2 regions of the Enterobacter sp. R4-368 genome follow, and region 1 is predicted to be linked to the other one. Evidence: riboswitches for the same ligand, from Rfam matches in the RefSeq annotation. Region 1 holds a riboswitch; the other holds the start of a gene.

The links. Region 1 has a riboswitch for thiamine pyrophosphate ahead of thiB (thiamine ABC transporter substrate binding subunit). Riboswitches for the same ligand answer to the same signal wherever they lie in the genome.
Region 2: it holds a riboswitch for thiamine pyrophosphate, as region 1 does, so the genes downstream of both, thiM (hydroxyethylthiazole kinase) here and thiB (thiamine ABC transporter substrate binding subunit) in region 1, are expected to answer to the same signal.

What each region holds. Positions count from the first base shown of each region.
Region 1 is NC_021500.1:3,847,170-3,856,520, reverse strand. Features, by position in the region: gene sgrR (HTH-type transcriptional regulator SgrR) at 1-1,262, shown strand, start outside; TPP riboswitch at 1,299-1,399, shown strand; gene thiB (thiamine ABC transporter substrate binding subunit) at 1,430-2,413, shown strand; gene thiP (thiamine/thiamine pyrophosphate ABC transporter permease ThiP) at 2,389-3,999, shown strand; gene thiQ (thiamine ABC transporter ATP-binding protein ThiQ) at 3,983-4,684, shown strand; gene H650_RS17985 (DedA family protein) at 4,678-5,448, opposite strand; gene araC (arabinose operon transcriptional regulator AraC) at 5,576-6,421, opposite strand; gene araB (ribulokinase) at 6,759-8,450, shown strand; gene araA (L-arabinose isomerase) at 8,461-9,351, shown strand, end outside.
Region 2 is NC_021500.1:1,169,428-1,178,778, reverse strand. Features, by position in the region: gene H650_RS05505 (hypothetical protein) at 1-104, shown strand, start outside; gene H650_RS05500 (hypothetical protein) at 716-1,066, opposite strand; gene H650_RS25890 (hypothetical protein) at 1,027-1,227, opposite strand; TPP riboswitch at 1,609-1,705, shown strand; gene thiM (hydroxyethylthiazole kinase) at 1,740-2,528, shown strand; gene thiD (bifunctional hydroxymethylpyrimidine kinase/phosphomethylpyrimidine kinase) at 2,525-3,325, shown strand; gene fbaB (class I fructose-bisphosphate aldolase) at 3,476-4,528, shown strand; gene H650_RS05475 (mandelate racemase family protein) at 4,768-5,922, shown strand; gene yegS (lipid kinase YegS) at 6,130-7,029, opposite strand; gene trhP (prephenate-dependent tRNA uridine(34) hydroxylase TrhP) at 7,280-8,641, opposite strand; gene H650_RS05460 (tetratricopeptide repeat protein) at 8,759-9,351, opposite strand, start outside.

The sequences.
Region 1 (9,351 bases):
ACCTGCTGCCAGGTAGTGCATTACGTCGTTCCGAAACCCATATAGCACGGCAAATCTTCAGTGCGCTGACGCGCATAAATGAGGAAAACGGGGAACTGGAAGCGGATATCGCCCACCACTGGAAGCTGATTTCCCCGTTGCACTGGCGATTTTATTTACGCCCAGGCATTCATTTTCATCACGGCCGCGAACTGGAAATGAGTGATGTGATTGCATCGCTGGAGCGCGCCACGGCTCTGCCGCTCTACTCACATATCCGCGAAGTGATCTCGCCGACGCCCTGGACACTGGATATCCATCTCAGCCAGCCGGATAACTGGCTGCCGTGGTTGATGGGGCATGTGCCGGCAATGATTTTGCCGCGTGAATGGAACACGATAAGCAACTTCGCCAGCCAGCCGATTGGTACTGGCCCTTACGCCGTGACGCGCAATACCACTAATCAGTTAAAAATCCACGCCTTTGATGACTACTTCGGCTTTCGCGCCCTGATCGATGAAGTCAACGTCTGGGTGTTGCCGGATCTGAGCGATGAACCGACCAGCGGCCTGACGCTTGAGGGGCCAACCGACGGCGAAAAAGCGGTGGAAAGCCGCCTCGAAGAGGGCTGTTATTACCTGTTGTTTGATGCGCGATCCAGTCGTGGCGCGAACCCGGCGGTCAGGGAGTGGGTCAGCCATGTGCTCTCCCCCACTAATCTGCTGTGGCACGCCAATGAGCAGTACCAACGCTACTGGTTCCCGGCTTACGGTCTGCTGCCGCGCTGGCACCATGCCCGCCCCGGTAGTGGTGAAAAACCAGCGGGTCTGGAAACCCTGACGCTCACGTTCTATCGCGAACATAACGAGCACGAAGCGCTGTCACGTACCATGAGCACGCTGCTGGCCGAACACGGCGTGAAGCTGATTGTGCAGGAAGTGGATTACGAGGAGTGGCATCGGGGCGAAGCCGGGAGCGATATCTGGCTTAACAGCGCCAATTTCACGCTGCCGCTGGATTTCTCGGTGTTCGCCAACCTCTACGAAGTACCGCTGCTACAGCACTGTATTCCGCTCGACTGGCAGGCAGATGCGGCAAAATGGCGCAACGGGGAGATGAATCTTGCCGTCTGGTCGCAACAGTTGCTCGCCAGTAAAGCCATCGTACCGCTGATCCACCACTGGCTGAGGATTCAGGGACAGCGCACCATGCGCGGGCTGCGCATGAACACGCTGGGCTGGTTCGACTTTAAATCCGCCTGGTTTGCGCCACCGGATCCATAAGGCTTTCGCATTTTTTACCAAATCATTACAATAGCGGCGTTCTCAACGGGGTGCTACGCCATGCGCGTGTGCTGAGAAAATACCCGTCGAACCTGATCCGGATAACGCCGGCGAAGGGATTTGAGGCTGCCTCTCAAAATCCTTTGCCACCCATTTTGAGGTGCAAAGTGTTAAAAAAATCACTGCCGTTCCTGCTGCTGATTGCAGCGCCTGCTTTTGCAAAACCTGTTCTGACCGTTTACACCTACGACTCCTTTTCTGCCGACTGGGGGCCAGGGCCTGCGGTAAAAAAAGCCTTTGAAAGCGACTGCAACTGCGAGCTGAAATTCGTGGCACTCGAAGATGGCGTTTCGCTGCTTAACCGCCTGCGCATGGAAGGCAAAAACAGCAAAGCCGACGTGGTGCTGGGGCTGGATAACAACCTGCTGGAAGCCGCGACACAAACCAAACTGTTCGCCAAAAGCGGCGTCGCCACCGATGCGGTTAACGTGCCTGGCGGCTGGAAGAACGACACGTTTGTACCGTTCGACTACGGCTGGTTCGCGTTTGTCTACGATAAAAACAAACTGAAAAACCCGCCCAAAAGCCTGAAAGAGCTGGTCGAAAGCGATCAGAAATGGCGCGTTATCTACGAAGATCCGCGCACCAGCACGCCAGGCCTCGGCCTGCTACTGTGGATGCAGAAAGTCTATGGCGACAACGCCCCGCAAGCGTGGCAGAAACTGGCGGCCAAAACGGTCACCGTCACCAAAGGCTGGAGCGAAGCCTATGGTCTGTTCCTGAAAGGGGAAAGCGACCTGGTGCTGAGCTATACCACTTCTCCGGCTTACCACATTATTGCCGAGAAGAAAGATAACTACGCGGCGGCGAATTTCAGCGAAGGCCACTATTTGCAGGTAGAAGTTGCCGCCCGCACCGCTGCCAGTAAACAGCCGGAACTGGCGGAAAAATTCCTCAAGTTTATGGTTTCGCCCGCGTTCCAGAACACTATCCCGGGCGGTAACTGGATGTACCCGGTCACCAATGTGACGCTGCCTGCAGGCTTCGACCAGCTGGTGAAACCGCAAACCTCGCTGGAATACTCTTCGCAGGAGGTCGCGTCCCAGCGTGCAACCTGGATTAATGCATGGCAACGCGCCGTCAGCCGCTGATTGCTGGCTGGCTGCAGCCCGGCCTCACCGCTGCCACATTGATGGTGGCGGTGGCGCTGGCAGCCTTTCTTGCCCTGTGGCAAAACGCCCCGTCCAGCGGGCTGGCTGATTTTTTCCAGGACAGCTACCTGTGGCATGTGGTGCGCTTCTCCTTCTGGCAAGCGTTTCTCTCCGCGCTGCTCTCGGTCATACCGGCGATATTTCTTGCCCGCGCGCTCTACCGGCGGCGTTTTCCTGGCCGTCTCGCCTTACTGCGCCTGTGCGCCATGACGCTGATCCTGCCGGTACTGGTCGCCGTGTTCGGCATTCTCAGCGTGTATGGCCGCCAGGGCTGGCTGGCAACGCTCTGGCACGCGCTTGGTCTGGAGTGGACATTCTCGCCATATGGTTTACAGGGCATTTTGCTGGCACACGTCTTTTTTAATTTGCCGATGGCCTCGCGCCTGCTGCTGCAAACGCTGGAGCAGATCCCCGGCGAGCAGCGCCAGCTTGCCGCACAACTGGGTATGCGCGGCTGGGCATTCTTCCGTTTTGTCGAGTGGCCGTGGTTACGCCGCCAGATCCCGCCGGTCGCCGCGCTGATTTTTATGCTCTGCTTCGCCAGTTTCGCCACCGTGCTGTCGCTGGGCGGCGGGCCGCAGGCCACCACCATTGAACTGGCCATCTACCAGGCGCTCAGCTTCGATTTTGATCCCGCCCGCGCAGCCATGCTGGCGCTGATCCAGATGATCTGCTGCCTCGGTCTGGTGCTGCTCAGCCAGCGGATGAGCAAAGCGATCGCCGTGGGCAGCCACCAGATTACTGGCTGGCGCAACCCGGAGGATCGGCTGTTCAGCAAGGTCGCGGATATCACATTGATTGTGCTGGCTCTGTTATTACTGCTGCCGCCGTTGCTGGCAGTGATTGTCGATGGCCTCAATCTGAGCCTGATGAAAGTGCTGGCAGAGCCAGTCCTGTGGCAAGCGGTGTGGACGTCGCTGCGCATCGCGCTGGGCGCGGGGCTGTTGTGCGTCGTGTTGACCATGATGTTGTTGTGGAGCAGCCGGGAGTTACGCGCGCGCCAGCAAATTATGGCCGGGCAAGCGCTGGAAATCAGCGGTATGTTGATCCTCGCGATGCCTGGGATCGTGCTGGCGACGGGCTTCTTTCTGCTGCTCAATAACAGCGTTGGTCTGCCCGCTTCCGCCGATGGCATCGTCATTTTTACCAATGCGCTGATGGCCATTCCTTATGCGCTGAAAGTGCTGGAAAACCCGATGCGCGATCTGACTTCCCGCTACAGCATGTTGTGCCAGTCGCTGGGAATGCAGGGTTTTCAGCGTCTGCGCGTGGTCGAATTACGCGCGCTGAAACGCCCGCTGGCCCAGGCGCTGGCATTTGCCTGCGTGCTGTCGATTGGCGATTTCGGCGTGGTGGCGTTATTTGGTAATGACGACTTTCGCACGCTGCCATTTTATCTCTATCAGCAGATTGGGTCGTACCGCAGCCAGGACGGCGCAGTGACCGCACTCATCCTGCTGCTGCTGTGCTTTTTCTTATTCACCGTGATTGAAAAACTTCCGGGCCGCCATGTTAAGACTGACTGATGTCACCTGGCTTTATCACCATCTGCCAATGCGCTTTTCCCTCTCTGTTACCCGGGGCGAGCAGATTGCCGTTCTCGGCCCAAGCGGCGCGGGAAAAAGCACGCTGCTGAACCTGGTAGCCGGGTTTCTTACTCCCGCCAGCGGCACGATAACCATCGCAGGCGAAGATCACACGCATACCACGCCCTCGCAGCGCCCGGTATCGATGCTGTTTCAGGAAAATAACCTCTTTACTCATCTCACCGTGCGGCAAAACATCGGGCTGGGGTTAAACCCGGGTCTGAAGCTAAATAGCGACCAGCAGCATAAACTGGAGCAGATCGCCGAAACCATGGGGCTGGAATCACTGTTGGCACGCCTGCCGGAGCAGCTTTCCGGTGGTCAGCGTCAGCGCGTGGCGCTGGCGCGCTGCCTGGTGCGTGAGCAGCCGGTGTTATTGCTTGATGAACCCTTTTCCGCACTCGACCCGGCGCTGCGCCAGGAGATGCTCGCGCTGGTACAGTCAGTATGTCAGCGACAGCGGTTAACGCTGCTGATGGTGTCGCACAGTGTGGAGGATGCAGCGCGGATTGCCGAACGTTCGCTGGTGATTGCTGACGGGCGCATTGCGTGGGATGGCAACACGGACGCGTTGCTCAGCGGCAAATCATCCGCGTCTGGTTTGCTGGGGATTCGCGGTCAGTGACCGCGAACAACGTCGCCTAAGATGTTGAGGTAAATCGGCATCAGCGGGTGCTGCGCCAGCGCGATCGCCGCAGCGACAGCAACCACCAGCGTGCCCGGTGCCAGCCACAACAGGCGGCGACGTGGCAGGTAGTTTGTCAAACGGTCAACACCGGATTTCCCCGCGCGCCATAACCGCCAGCACAACCAGCAGGCCAGCCACAGCAGCAGCGCGGTCAGCAACAACAGCCATTTGAAGTTACCGCTTTGCATATCGGCGGGAATATCAATTGCCGCACCGGCCAGAATACCGGGCAGGAAGTAGAACGGCGGCCATAGCAGGCAGCCAACAATATTCGGCGGCAAAAACTTGCGGATGGGCAGATCCAGCATGCCGGCAACCATCGGGATCAGCGGGCGCGTCGGCCCGACAAAACGCCCAACCAGAATGGTAAATACGCTGTGCTGATGCAGCGCGTGTTCGGTTTTATCGAGCAGCGCTTTGTTCTTTTTCATAAACGACCAGCGGTGCAGCGGCCCCTTAAAACGCCAGCCCAACCAGAAGGAGATCCAGTCGCCTAGCAGGCAGCCAACAATCCCCGCCAGCCACGCATGCCAGAAGTTCACTTCGCCGCTGCCGATCAGCGTGCCGAGCGCCGCCATCATTACCGTGCCGGGTAAAATCAGCCCGACTAACGCCAGCGACTCAAAAAACGCCACCAGCATAATCGCCGCCAGCGAATACATGGCGGATTGGGTAACAAAGTGTTCCAGCAGCGCTTCCATAAGGTGTCCTGTTCAGAATGAACGCTGGATTCTCCGGAGGTCATCCGCGAGCGTCAAGCTTTCAATTATCTGAAAATTTTACCGGTTATGTCACATTGCAGAACCTTTCATTGCCATTCTTTACTTTTTATTCACATCCCGCGCGGAATTCACTGGGGCTGGCACCGGTGCATTTTTTAAAAACCCGCGAGAAATAGAGCTGATCGTCAAAACCAACATTGCGCCCGACGCTGGCAATCGGCATTCGCGTGGTGCTAAGCAGTAATTTTGCCTGGCTGATACGCTGATCCTCGCGCCAGCTCAACACACTCACGCCCAGTTGCTGACGAAAAAGGTGTGACAGGCGTGAAGGCGACAAGCAAACATGCTGAGCAACGCTTGCGATATCAAAATGGTTATCCGCCAGGTGATCGCTAATGTACTGGCAGGCGTCGCGCACGCGGTTATCCAGCGGCGGGTGCAGCGATTCGTTAATCGCTTCCATACGGCGCAGTAGCAGTTGCTCCAGCAGATTTATCGCCAGATGTTCCGCATAGCGCCCGACACTTTGCCCGGCGTCGATAATTTGCGCGAAAAGTTCACGAAAACGCGCCATATGCGCATCATCAGGACGGTAAAAACCGGTTTGCGCGAACAGTGTCGGCCAGTTCAGCCACTCGTGCCAGTAGGCGCGTGGACGGAAGTAAACCCACTGGTGATACCACTCGCTGGCGTCGGGGTGGCGGCCATAGTGGTGAATTTCTCCCGGCGGGAAAAGCAGGATATCGCCAGGGCGGCAAACAAACTGCTTGCCGTGGTTCATCACCACACCCTCGCCGCGCACGGTGAGATTCAGGATATAGCCCTTCATGCCCAGCGGTCTGTCGATAAAAAAATCGAGATAACCGTCGGCTTCAATGGGGGTCAGCCCCGCCACCAGATGCGCATTAAACGAGTACCCTGGCAGCAGTGGATCGTTCTGTAATTCAGCCATAAACGCAATACTCCCGTGCCTGGTAAAGAAACCAATTGTCCATATTGAGAATCCCGTCATTCCTCAGCCGCCCGCAGGCAAAGGGCGTAAACACGCCAATTGTCTAATCCCGCCAGACAAAAGCGATTACGCCTTTTTAACGCCGCTGAACAGGGCAAAAAGGGATAACGGAAGTGTCTATAAAGGCGGCAGAAATGTCCACATCGAATTTTTGCACGGCGTCACACTTTGCGATCCCATAGCATTTTAATCCATAAGATTAGCGGATCCTGCCTGACGGTTTTTGCCGCCGCTCACTATCGTTTTTCTAACGGTTATTCTTCATGGAGCAAGATACATGGCAATCACAATTGGCCTCGATTTCGGCAGCGATTCAGTACGTGCGCTGGCGGTAGACTGCACATCCGGGGCGGAGATCGCCACCAGTGTCGAGTGGTATCCACGCTGGCAGGAGGGGCGTTATTGCGATGCGCCGCATAACCAATTTCGCCACCACCCGCGCGATTACATCGAGTCGATGGAAGCGGCACTGAAAAGTGTGCTGGCAGAACTGAGCGACGCGCAACGCGCCGGGATCAAAGGCATTGGCGTCGACAGCACCGGTTCAACACCGGCGCCGATTGATGCCGAAGGCCGCGTGCTGGCGCTGCGCCCGGAGTTTGCCGACAACCCGAACGCGATGTTTGTGTTGTGGAAAGATCACACCGCCGTCGAAGAGGCGGAAGCCATTACCCGCTTGTGCCACACCCCCGGCAAAACTGACTACTCGCGCTACATCGGCGGCATTTACTCCAGCGAATGGTTCTGGGCAAAAATCCTGCACGTTACCCGCGCGGATAGCGCCGTCGCGCAGGCTGCCGCCTCCTGGATCGAACTGTGTGACTGGATCCCCGCCCTGCTCTCCGGCACCACGCGTCCGGAAGCGATTCGTCGCGGGCGTTGCAGTGCCGGGCATAAATCCCTGTGGCATGAAAGCTGGGGTGGCCTGCCACCTGCCGCGTTCTTCGATGAACTCGATCCCATCATTAATAAACACCTGAACTGGCCGCTGTTTACCGACACGTATACCGCCGATATTCCCGTCGGCACGTTGACGGCCGAGTGGGCGCAGCGCCTTGGTTTGCCTGAATCCGTAGTGGTTTCCGGCGGTGCCTTCGACTGCCATATGGGCGCAGTTGGAGCAGGCGCACAACCGAATACGCTGGTGAAAGTCATCGGTACATCTACCTGCGACATTCTGATTGCCGACAAACAGAGCGTTGGCGACCGGGCGGTAAAAGGCATTTGCGGCCAGGTTGATGGCAGCGTAGTGCCGGACTTTATCGGCCTCGAAGCCGGGCAGTCCGCCTTTGGCGATATCTATGCCTGGTTTGGCCGCGTGCTTGGCTGGCCGCTGGAACAGCTCGCGCAGCAACATCCAGAGCTGAAAGCGCAGATCAAAGCCAGCCAGAAACAACTCTTACCTGCGCTGACCGATGCGTGGGTAAAAAATCCATCGCTCGATCACCTGCCGGTGGTGCTGGACTGGTTTAACGGTCGCCGTACGCCAAATGCCAACCAGCGTCTGAAAGGGGTGATCACCGATTTGAATCTCGGCACCGACGCCCCGGCGCTGTTTGGCGGGTTGATTGCCGCAACCGCGTTCGGCGCGCGCGCCATTATGGAGTGCTTCACCGAACAGGGTATTGCCGTCGACAACGTAATGGCGCTCGGCGGTATCGCACGTAAAAACCTCGGCGTGATGCAGGCCTGCTGCGATGTGCTGAACCGCCCATTACAGGTAGTTGAATCTGAACAGTGCTGCGCACTGGGTGCGGCGATTTTCGCCGCCGTCGCCGCGCAAGTGCATGCCGATATCCCGGCGGCGCAGCTGAAAATGGCCAGCGCCATCGAAAAAACCCTGCAACCGACCGCGCAGGCGCAACAGTTTGAACGCCTCTATCGCCGCTATCAGCAGTGGGCGAAGAGCGCCGAGCAACACTATCTCCCTTCAGCCGCGACAGTCTCGCAGGCCGCGTTAACTCATTAAGGACAAGATCATGACTATTTTCGACAATTATGAAGTGTGGTTCGTCATTGGCAGCCAGCACCTGTACGGGCCGGAAGCCCTGAAACAAGTGACGAAGCACGCCGAGCAGGTGGTCAACGCCCTCAATGCGGAAGCGAAACTGCCTTGCAAACTGGTGCTGAAACCACTGGGTACCACGCCGGATGAGATTACCCACATCTGCCGCGATGCCAACTACGATGACAAATGCGCCGGGATGGTGGTGTGGCTGCACACCTTCTCACCGGCGAAAATGTGGATTAACGGTCTCGCTATCCTCAATAAGCCGCTGCTGCAGTTCCACACCCAGTTCAATGCGTCCCTGCCGTGGGACAGCATCGATATGGACTTTATGAACCTCAACCAGACCGCGCACGGCGGCCGCGAGTTCGGCTTTATTGGCGCGCGTATGCGTCAGCAACATAGCGTGGTGACGGGACACTGGCAGGATAAACACGCCCATCAACGCATCGGCGCGTGGATGCGCCAGGCGGTGTCTAAACAGGATACCCGCCAGCTGAAAGTGGTACGTTTCGGCGACAACATGCGCGAAGTGGCGGTGACGGACGGCGATAAAGTCGCAGCACAAATCAAGTTCGGTTTCTCGGTCAATACCTGGGGCGTGGGCGATCTGGTGCAAGTAGTGAACGCCGTGAGCGATGGCGATGTCAACGCGCTGGTTGATGAGTATGAAAGCAGCTATCGCCTGACGGCTGCCGCGCAGGTTCATGGTGACAAACGCCAGAACGTGCTTGACGCCGCCCGTATCGAACTGGGTCTGAAACGCTTCCTCGAAGAGGGCGGTTTCCATGCCTTCACCACCACCTTTGAAGATCTGCACGGCCTGAAACAGTTACCGGGCCTGGCGGTACAGCGTTTGATG
Region 2 (9,351 bases), 2.4 Mb from region 1:
CGTTAATGATGGGGTTTATTTTATCAGCTTTTTATCATTTAACGAAAAGAAGCATAATTGAATATAATGAAAAGAAAATATTCAAAAAAACGCAAATTAACTAAAAAGCATGGTTGCTTGTTACCAAAAGTAATGCCAGCGTAGCGTATAAATAAAGTATAAGCCCGCTGAGTGAATTATCCAAAAAATGTTGTTCACTCGAGAGTTGCGGGCTTTTTACAGTAGTAAATGGAAACAGGAATAACCAGATGGGTGTTGTACAGCACCCATTTTCTTAGCAGGCTAAGTATTAAAAAATTTAACGGATTCATCTTTAATCAACACGATTGATAACCGGGAACATCAGGATAGATCTATAAAAATCCGTTTCGGGTATTGTATTGATACTGACAACATAACCATATTGCTTTCCTGCCCATATTTATTTTATCAACCACGGTTCGGTACATACTGAGAGAGCCCCGTTTGCCTGGCTGGGGCAGAGCAGGTTAGCAGAATAGAGATGGACTGCTGAGCCGACGGAAAAGTTGAATCAGATTCAACTGATTCAGGGTACCCTTCCTTGTGTAGGCTGAGAAATAACTGTATTACCCGATCTGTAAGATACCCACGTCAGTAACGACGGGATTTTCCGCCGTTGAGTACCCGAATAATTTTCAAAAATAAATAAAGCCCCACTTTTTTAGGTTCGGGGCCAGATCTGGCGCGCTTAAATTTACCGTAGGCTGTACGTTAAAAAATAGCGACCTGCGTGCTGTTCGATGCTGTATACCCTGCCGCTGTAATCAACCCGAACCGTGTCACCGTCAACGGCGATCGCCGATAGGGTGCTGCTGCCAGTCAGGAATGGAAAGTCGCCGTAAAGCTGCTGTAAGCTAGCTCCATCGGCGTTGCGTTGGTAATACCGGTATACGGTCGGGACGGTGGCACCGCCTTCGCTGTTCTGCGTGGTGTAAAGCCATGTGCCTGGGGCGATCTGGCGCACGCTCTGAAGCGTGTCGCCTGCTCGCGGATATGGCTGATAACTCAGCCAGCGAAGATGGCCAGCAACACAGTTAACAGCCAATGGGCCGCATTAATGCGCACCTTCTGATAAAACCATAAATAAGTTTGCGGCAATGCGACGTTACGTCCGTAGCCGTGGCTGCGTGCTTCTCTCATTTCTCTCATATTGTTTTGTAGGAACTGCCGTCTACTTTTAGGGTCGATGCCTGGCGGTGATGCCATCTTCCTTCTCCTTTTGCCTTTGAAAGTTATGGGAACAATGGGACGGCAACTGATTGATAAGCAAGCATTAAAAAACGTTCTTTACGGCGTAGAGAAAGATACCTGTGATTTTAGGAACCATAGAAATCAACGTGTCAGGCTGCCTGAAGGTATCGATGTTGTGTTCATGACCGCTATGAAATCATTAAATTCTCATGACTTGCACCTGCTTGTTGAAAAGCCGATTAGCCGGTGAAACCGTCGTCGTAATGTGGGCGTACCCGCGTGGGTTGTGATGAGAGGCAGATGCCGTTTTTGAAGGGGTTGTGTCTTTGTTTCCCCGCTGGCATGATCCTGAACAGGGATTAATGAGAGCATTAATCGCAAGTAGTTGAATTTGTTTTAAATGACTCGGGGTGCCCTTCTTTGTGAAGGCTGAGAAATACCCGTACCACCTGATCTGGATAATGCCAGCGTAGGGAAGTCAGATGCCTGCCCGGCATCCCTTCTTCACGCCGGGCAGGAGCGAAACCATGCAACCTGACCTGCTTGATCGTGTGCAACTCGCACATGCGTTACAGCAATTCCGCCGCCGTTCTCCCCTTGTGCACTGTATGACCAATGACGTCGTACAAACCTTTACCGCTAACGTGCTACTGGCGCTTGGCGCATCACCCGCGATGGTGATTGATAGCGAAGAAGCGCCGCAGTTCAGCGCCATTGCCGATGCCCTGTTAATCAACGTGGGTACCTTAACGCGCGAACGCGCCGCAGCGATGCGCGCGGCGGTCGAGAGCGCGAAAGCCGCGCATAAACCCTGGACACTCGATCCCGTTGCCGTTGCCGTTGGCGCGCTCACGCTACGCACACAATTCTGCCAGCAACTGCTGGCGTTGCGCCCGGCGGCGATCCGGGGGAATGCTTCGGAAATCCTCGCGCTTGCCGGTATGAGCGCCGGCGGGCGCGGCGTGGATACCACCGACACCGCCAGCGCGGCACTGCCTGCGGCGCAGGCGCTGGCGCGACAAAGCGGGGCGATTGTCGCGGTAAGCGGCGAAGTGGATTACATCACCGATGGCCCGCGTGTGTTGATGGTGGCCGGCGGTGATGTGCTGATGACGCGCGTGGTGGGTACTGGCTGCGCACTCTCTGCGGTGGTGGCCGCCTGCTGCGCACTGCCGGGCGATAAGCTGGAAAATGTCGCTGCGGCCTGCGCGTTTATGGCACAAGCCGGTAGCCTGGCCTGTGCGAAGAGCGCAGGACCGGGCAGTTTTGTTCCCGCCTTTCTGGACGCGCTGTACATGCTGGGAGGCAATGCATGAAACGCATCAACGCATTAACCATTGCCGGCACCGATCCCAGCGGTGGGGCGGGCATTCAGGCGGATCTGAAAACTTTTTCCGCGCTGGGCGCATACGGCTGTTCGGTGATCACCGCGCTGGTGGCACAAAACACCCGTGGCGTGCAGTCGGTGTACCGCATTGAACCCGACTTTGTCGCCGCACAGCTTGATTCCGTGCTCAGCGACGTGCGTATTGACACCACCAAAATCGGCATGCTGGCGGAAACGGACATTGTTGAAGCGGTCGCGGAACGGCTGCGTCGCTATCAGGTACGCAATGTGGTGCTGGATACGGTGATGCTCGCCAAAAGTGGCGACCCGCTGTTATCGCCCTCAGCGGTCACTGCGCTGCGTCAGCATTTACTGCCACAGGTTTCACTTATTACGCCTAATTTGCCGGAAGCCGCCGCGCTGCTTGATGCGCCACATGCCCGCAGCGAACAGGAGATGCATGCGCAGGGCGAAGCGCTGCTGGCGCTCGGCTGTGAAGCGGTGCTGATGAAAGGCGGTCATCTGGATGACGCCGAAAGCCCTGACTGGCTGTTCACGCGCGATGGGGCGCTGCGCTTTAGCGCCCCGCGTGTGAAAACGAAAAACACCCACGGTACGGGCTGTACGCTCTCCGCCGCGCTGGCGGCGCTGCGCCCGCACCATGACGACTGGGCATCCACCGTGGTGGAAGCAAAACAGTGGTTAACGGCGGCGCTCGCGCAGGCAGATACGCTGGAAGTGGGGCACGGCATTGGACCGGTGCATCACTTTCACCAGTGGTGGTAAACCGCTATATGAAACGTGCCAGCAGATAATGCTGAAAAAAAGGCCAGCGGTGGAAAATCTGACAAGAGGGAACCAGGCTTATCTCTGCCTGCCGTCAGGCAGGTAAGGATAATCCAATTCGCTTTGCGCGAAGCTTACGGGAGCATAGCTATGACTGATATTGTGCAGTTACTTGGCAAAGACGCCGACAGCCTTCTGCAACACCGTTGTATGACCATCCCCGCTGACCAGCTCTATCTGCCAGGACACGATTATGTTGATCGCGTAATGGTCGATAACAACCGCCCGCCGGCGGTGCTGCGAAATATGCAGACGCTGTATAACCACGGGCGGCTGGCGGGCACGGGCTATCTGTCTATTTTGCCGGTCGACCAGGGCATTGAGCACTCGGCGGGCGCGTCGTTTGCCGCCAACCCGCTCTACTTCGATCCGAAGAACATTGTCGAGCTGGCGATTGAAGCCGGTTGTAACTGCGTGGCATCCACTTACGGTGTGCTGGCGTCGGTTTCGCGCCGTTATGCGCACCGCATTCCTTTCCTGGTAAAACTGAACCACAACGAAACGCTCAGCTACCCTACCGAATATGACCAGACGTTGTACGCCAGCGTCGAGCAGGCGTTCAATATGGGCGCCGTCGCCGTCGGGGCGACGATCTATTTCGGTTCAGCGGAATCACGCCGCCAGATTGAAGAAATTTCCGCCGCCTTTGAACGCGCGCATGAGCTCGGTATGGTCACCGTATTGTGGGCGTACCTGCGTAACTCATCGTTCAAGAAAGATGGCGTTGATTACCACGTTTCCGCCGATTTAACCGGCCAGGCGAACCATATTGCCGCCACCATTGGCGCCGATATTGTGAAGCAGAAGATGGCGGAAAATAACGGCGGCTACAAAGCGGTGAATTTTGGCTATACCGACGAGCGCGTCTACAGCAAGCTGACCAGCGACAATCCGATTGACCTGGTGCGTTACCAGCTGGCGAACTGCTACATGGGCCGGGCCGGGCTGATTAACTCCGGCGGCGCGGCGGGCGGCGATACCGATCTCGGCGACGCGGTTCGTACGGCGGTTATCAATAAACGCGCGGGCGGCATGGGGCTGATCCTGGGCCGTAAAGCGTTCAAGAAAACCATGGCCGAGGGCGTGAAGCTGATTAACGCTGTGCAGGATGTCTATCTTGACGAGAAAGTGACCATCGCCTGATTACCTTTTACCCTCTCCCTGGCGGGGGAGGGTAAATAATCCATCCCCTTTATTTCATCTTACCTGCGTCTCAATCCCCTGATTGCATTCCGTCTTTTTGTGAAAAACCTCACGCCGCGTCGTGCATATGTCTAAAAAATGCCCCTCGTTTAGCGAAACTTGCCCGAAGTTACGCGCTATTTTTGTGCATAATATTTATTTATAAAACGGCTTTTCAAAAAAAATATCAGGGAACCACAATGAAAATTGAATCAGTAAACGTCACCGTGTTTCAGCATCCCACGCGCCGCGTTTCCGACAGCGCCGGGCACTCGCATCCAGGGCCGGAAAAACAGGCCAGCATGGCGATGCTGACGATCGCCGCAGACGATGGCAGCAAAGGCTATTCCTTTGCGCCGCCGGAAGTGGTGCGCCCGTTTGTGCTCAACGCTTTTTTTCGCAAAGTGATGCTCGGGCAGGATCCGTTTAACCGCGAGCGCATCTGGCAGGATCTGGTGCACTGGCAACGCGGCAGTGCGCACCAGTTAACCGAGCGCACACTGTCATTTGTTGAACAAGCGCTGTGGGATTTGATTGGCCGCAAATTAAACATATCGGTGTACAAGCTGCTGGGCGGTTATCGCGACAAAGTCCCGGCGTATGGCAGCACCATGTGCGGCGACGAGCTGGAAGGCGGGCTTTCGACGCCGGACTCGTACGCCGCCTTCGCCGAAAAACTGGTGGCGCGCGGCTACAAAGCCATCAAATTACACACCTGGATGCCACCGGTGAAATTCGCGCCGAACCCGAAAATGGACGTCAAAGCCTGCGCCGCGGTGCGTGAAGCGGTCGGCCCGGATATTGAACTGATGCTTGATGGCTACCACTGGTACAGCCGCACCGACGCGCTCTATATCGGCAAGGAGCTGGAAAAACTCAACTTCGCCTGGTTTGAAGAACCGATGGACGAAGCGAGCATGTCCTCTTACGCGTGGCTTGCGGAAAATCTGTCGATTCCGGTTATCGGGCCGGAAAGCCTGGGCGGGAAACACCATAGCCGCGCCGACTGGGTAAACGCGGGCGCCTGTGACATTCTGCGCGCCGGAGCCAACGGCGTGGGCGGCATTTCGCCAGCGCTGAAAGTGGCGAACCTGGCGGAATCATTCGGCATGGATTGTGAAGTGCACGGCAACGGCGCGGCGAGCCTGGCGGTGATTGGCGCCATCCGCAACTGCCGCTGGTACGAGCGCGGTTTGCTGCACCCGTTCCTCGATTATGATCAACCGGCGGCGTACTTAAACAGCCTGATTGATCCGATGGATGAAGAGGGCTTTGTTCATCTGCCGCAGCGACCGGGGCTCGGCGAGGACATCAATTTCGCCTATATCGAAGCCAATACCGTCAGCCACGACTGACAGATAATAAATACCCTTGTCATTCACTCTCCGGTCCGCTGATTTCAGCGGGGGGCTTAACCCCCTCGCTGCGAGATGTTCTCAAATTAATAAACTATGGGTTGCTGAGATAGCCGTCAGTCGCAATGCAGCAAAAAAGGCCTGGCGGCGCTTGCGCTCACCAGGTCTGTCAATTTGCTTGCAACACGCTCGTAAGGCTGCGGCGCGTTAACGCAATAACGGGCAATCCGGTGGCAACCGGCATTGCAGCGCATTCGGCACCACTTCAATGCGAAACCGCTCGCCGCGCAGCGGTTCGCCGTCGAGATTAAACGTCATTTCATGCGGGGCATTAATTTCAAACCACGCCGATTTCCCGTCGACAATATGCGGGTTATCTTCCGGCTGTGTCAGGGTGGTGAACAGCGCGGGAAGCAGTTCATCACCGGTGAAAATCCGTAGCTGTAATAAGCCGTCATTGATCAGCGCCTGCGGGCAGAGTTGCTGTCCGCCGCCCGCCTGGCGGCCATTGCCGATGCCGATCACCAGTGCATCGCCCTGCCAGTGAAAATCCTCACCACTTATTTCGCAGCGATCCGCTTTCAGCATATCCATGCGCATCAGGCCGTGGATCAGATAGGAGACGCCGCCGAGCGCGGCTTTAAGTTTTTCCGGCGTTTCACTGGTAATGCGGGTGCCAAAACCGCCGGTCGCCATATTGATAAAGCAGGTTTTATCGTTCACGCGGGCGATATCAATTGGCACCGCTTTGCCGACAATCGCCAGCTGTAAGGCCTTATCCAGGCCTTCCGGGATACCGGCGCTGGTGGCGAAATCATTGGCGGTGCCGAGCGGCAAAATGCCCAGCGCCGGGATGGTCTCGCTTTTGCAGTTCACCAGCGCGGTCGCCACTTCGTTGATGGTGCCATCGCCGCCACCGGCAATCACCGTGGCAACGCCAAGCTGCCGCGCCTCTTCGACATAGCGCACCGCGTCGCCTTTTTCCCAGGTGACGCGCACCTGAATATCCATGCCTTCGTCGCGCAATAGCGTTACCGCTTCGCGCAGGGCTTCGTCCCCGGCGCTTTTACCGTTGAGGATTAACAAACTTGTGGGAAATGCGCTCATTCTTTTCATCCTGATTGAATTCGATGAGAAAAGTGTATCTCAGGAGAGAAAAGTGGGGAGAAAAAGCAGAGAAAGGATGAAAAAAAATCAGCCTGCGTAAGGGAGATTACGCAGGCTAAGGAGGTGGTTCCTGGTACAGCTAGCATTTATGGGTTATGTTTTTCAGCGAGAAGGATAATACCCGTATTAAACGGGGCGGTATGTGATCCGATTCTAAGATTTTTCGCGCCGAAAAAATAACCCTGCTCAATCACTTCGCGTGAGGATTGCGGGTTGACTGCCCGGTGAAATTGCGCATTAACAGCGCATATTCCAGCGCCATATCCTGCGGAACCGGCAGCCAGACCGTATAACCGTCTCCCGGCGCGACCGGCATGGCTTCGCCTTTGGCGTTTTCCATGTGCTCCAGCGTAAAGTTGACGTTGCCCTGCGGTGTCATCAACTCCAGGCTGTCGCCAACGGAAAACTTATTTTTCACCGCTACAGCCGCAAGGTCGCCTTTGCGCTCACCGGTGAATTCACCGACAAACTGCTGGCGTTCGGAAACGGAATAACCGTATTCATAGTTCTGGTAGTCGTCATGGGTGTGACGGCGCAGGAAACCTTCGGTGTAACCCCGGTGCGCCAGGCCTTCCAGCGTCTCCAGCAGCGAAGTATCGAACGGCTTGCCCGCCGCGGCGTCGTCAATCGCTTTGCGATAAACCTGCGCAGTACGCGCGCAGTAGTAGAAGGATTTAGTGCGGCCTTCAATCTTCAGAGAGTGCACCCCCATCTGCGTTAACCGCTCAACATGCGCAATCGCCCGCAGATCTTTCGAGTTCATGATGTAAGTGCCGTGCTCGTCTTCAAAGGCGGTCATGTACTCGCCCGGACGCTGGGCTTCTTCAATCATGAACACTTTATCGGTCGGCGCGCCGACGCCGAGTGTCGGTTCAATGTTCTGCACCGGGATCGGTTCATGCACGTGTACGATATTGCCGATGGCATCTTCTTTGCCTTCCTGCACCTTGTATTCCCAGCGACAGGCATTGGTACAGGTGCCCTGGTTCGGATCGCGTTTATTGATATAACCCGAGAGCAGGCAGCGGCCGGAATAAGCCATGCACAGCGCGCCGTGCACGAAGATTTCGATCTCCATCTCCGGCACCTGGGCGCGGATTTCGGCAATCTCTTCTAAAGAGAGCTCGCGGGAGAGGATCACGCGGCTCAGCCCCATTTGCTGCCAGAACTTCACGGTCGCCCAGTTAACGGCGTTGGCCTGTACCGACAGATGAATCGGCATCTGCGGGAAGTTTTCCCGCACCAGCATGATTAAACCGGGATCGGACATAATCAGCGCGTCCGGCCCCATATCCACCACCGGTTTCAGATCGCGAATAAACGTTTTCAGCTTGGCGTTGTGCGGGGCAATATTCACCACCACGTAAAACTGCTTACCCAGCGCGTGGGCTTCGTTAATGCCGATTTGCAGGTTTTCGTGGTTGAATTCGTTATTGCGCACGCGCAGCGAGTAACGCGGTTGGCCCGCGTAAACCGCGTCTGCGCCGTAGGCGAAAGCGTAACGCATATTTTTCAGCGTTCCCGCCGGGGAGAGGAGTTCCGGTTTAAACATGATGTTCTCGTTCTGATGACAGGTCAGATAGCCTCACCGAAGTGAGGCCGCAGGGGAGTTCCCCTAAATTTAGGGCGGGAATTGTAGCGCCGTGGGGCAGGGGAGTAAACCCGCGCGTTAGTTCACGCGCAGGTAGGTGCCATCTGCGCTGACGTTATGGCCGAAACCGCAATTCGTCGCATCATCCGTTTTCATCTCCAGCGTGTTGAGATCCGCCGCCAGACTCAGCGAAATGGTGCATTGGGAAATGCCTTCATCACGCAAAATGATGTCGCCTTTGCCGTTTTTCAGCGTCACTTTTTCGCTGAAATCACCCATATTCGGCCCGGAGTACAGCCCCATGATGCCGAAATAAAGACCGGACCAGTCCGCCTGCCAGCTCTCTTTATCCTGTGGTTTAAGCGTGATGACTTCCCACTCGCTGCGTCCGGCGTACTGCCAGTATTCACCCGCGGCGGAAGCCGGTTTTGGCAGCGCCTGCAGCTTGTCCTGGATACGCGAGAGGTTATATTTCGACTTTTCGTCGTCCGGCATAATGGACAGCCACGCCTGCGCTTTGCGGTAGTCGCCCTGGCGGATCCAGGTAAGCGCGACATTGTTGTAGGCGGTGGCTATCAACACATCATTCGGTTTATCTTTGCCTGATTCGCACTGCTCCAGCCATGCCGCCTGTTCTTCGAAAGCCTCGCGCGCTTTGGGGTAATCTTTCG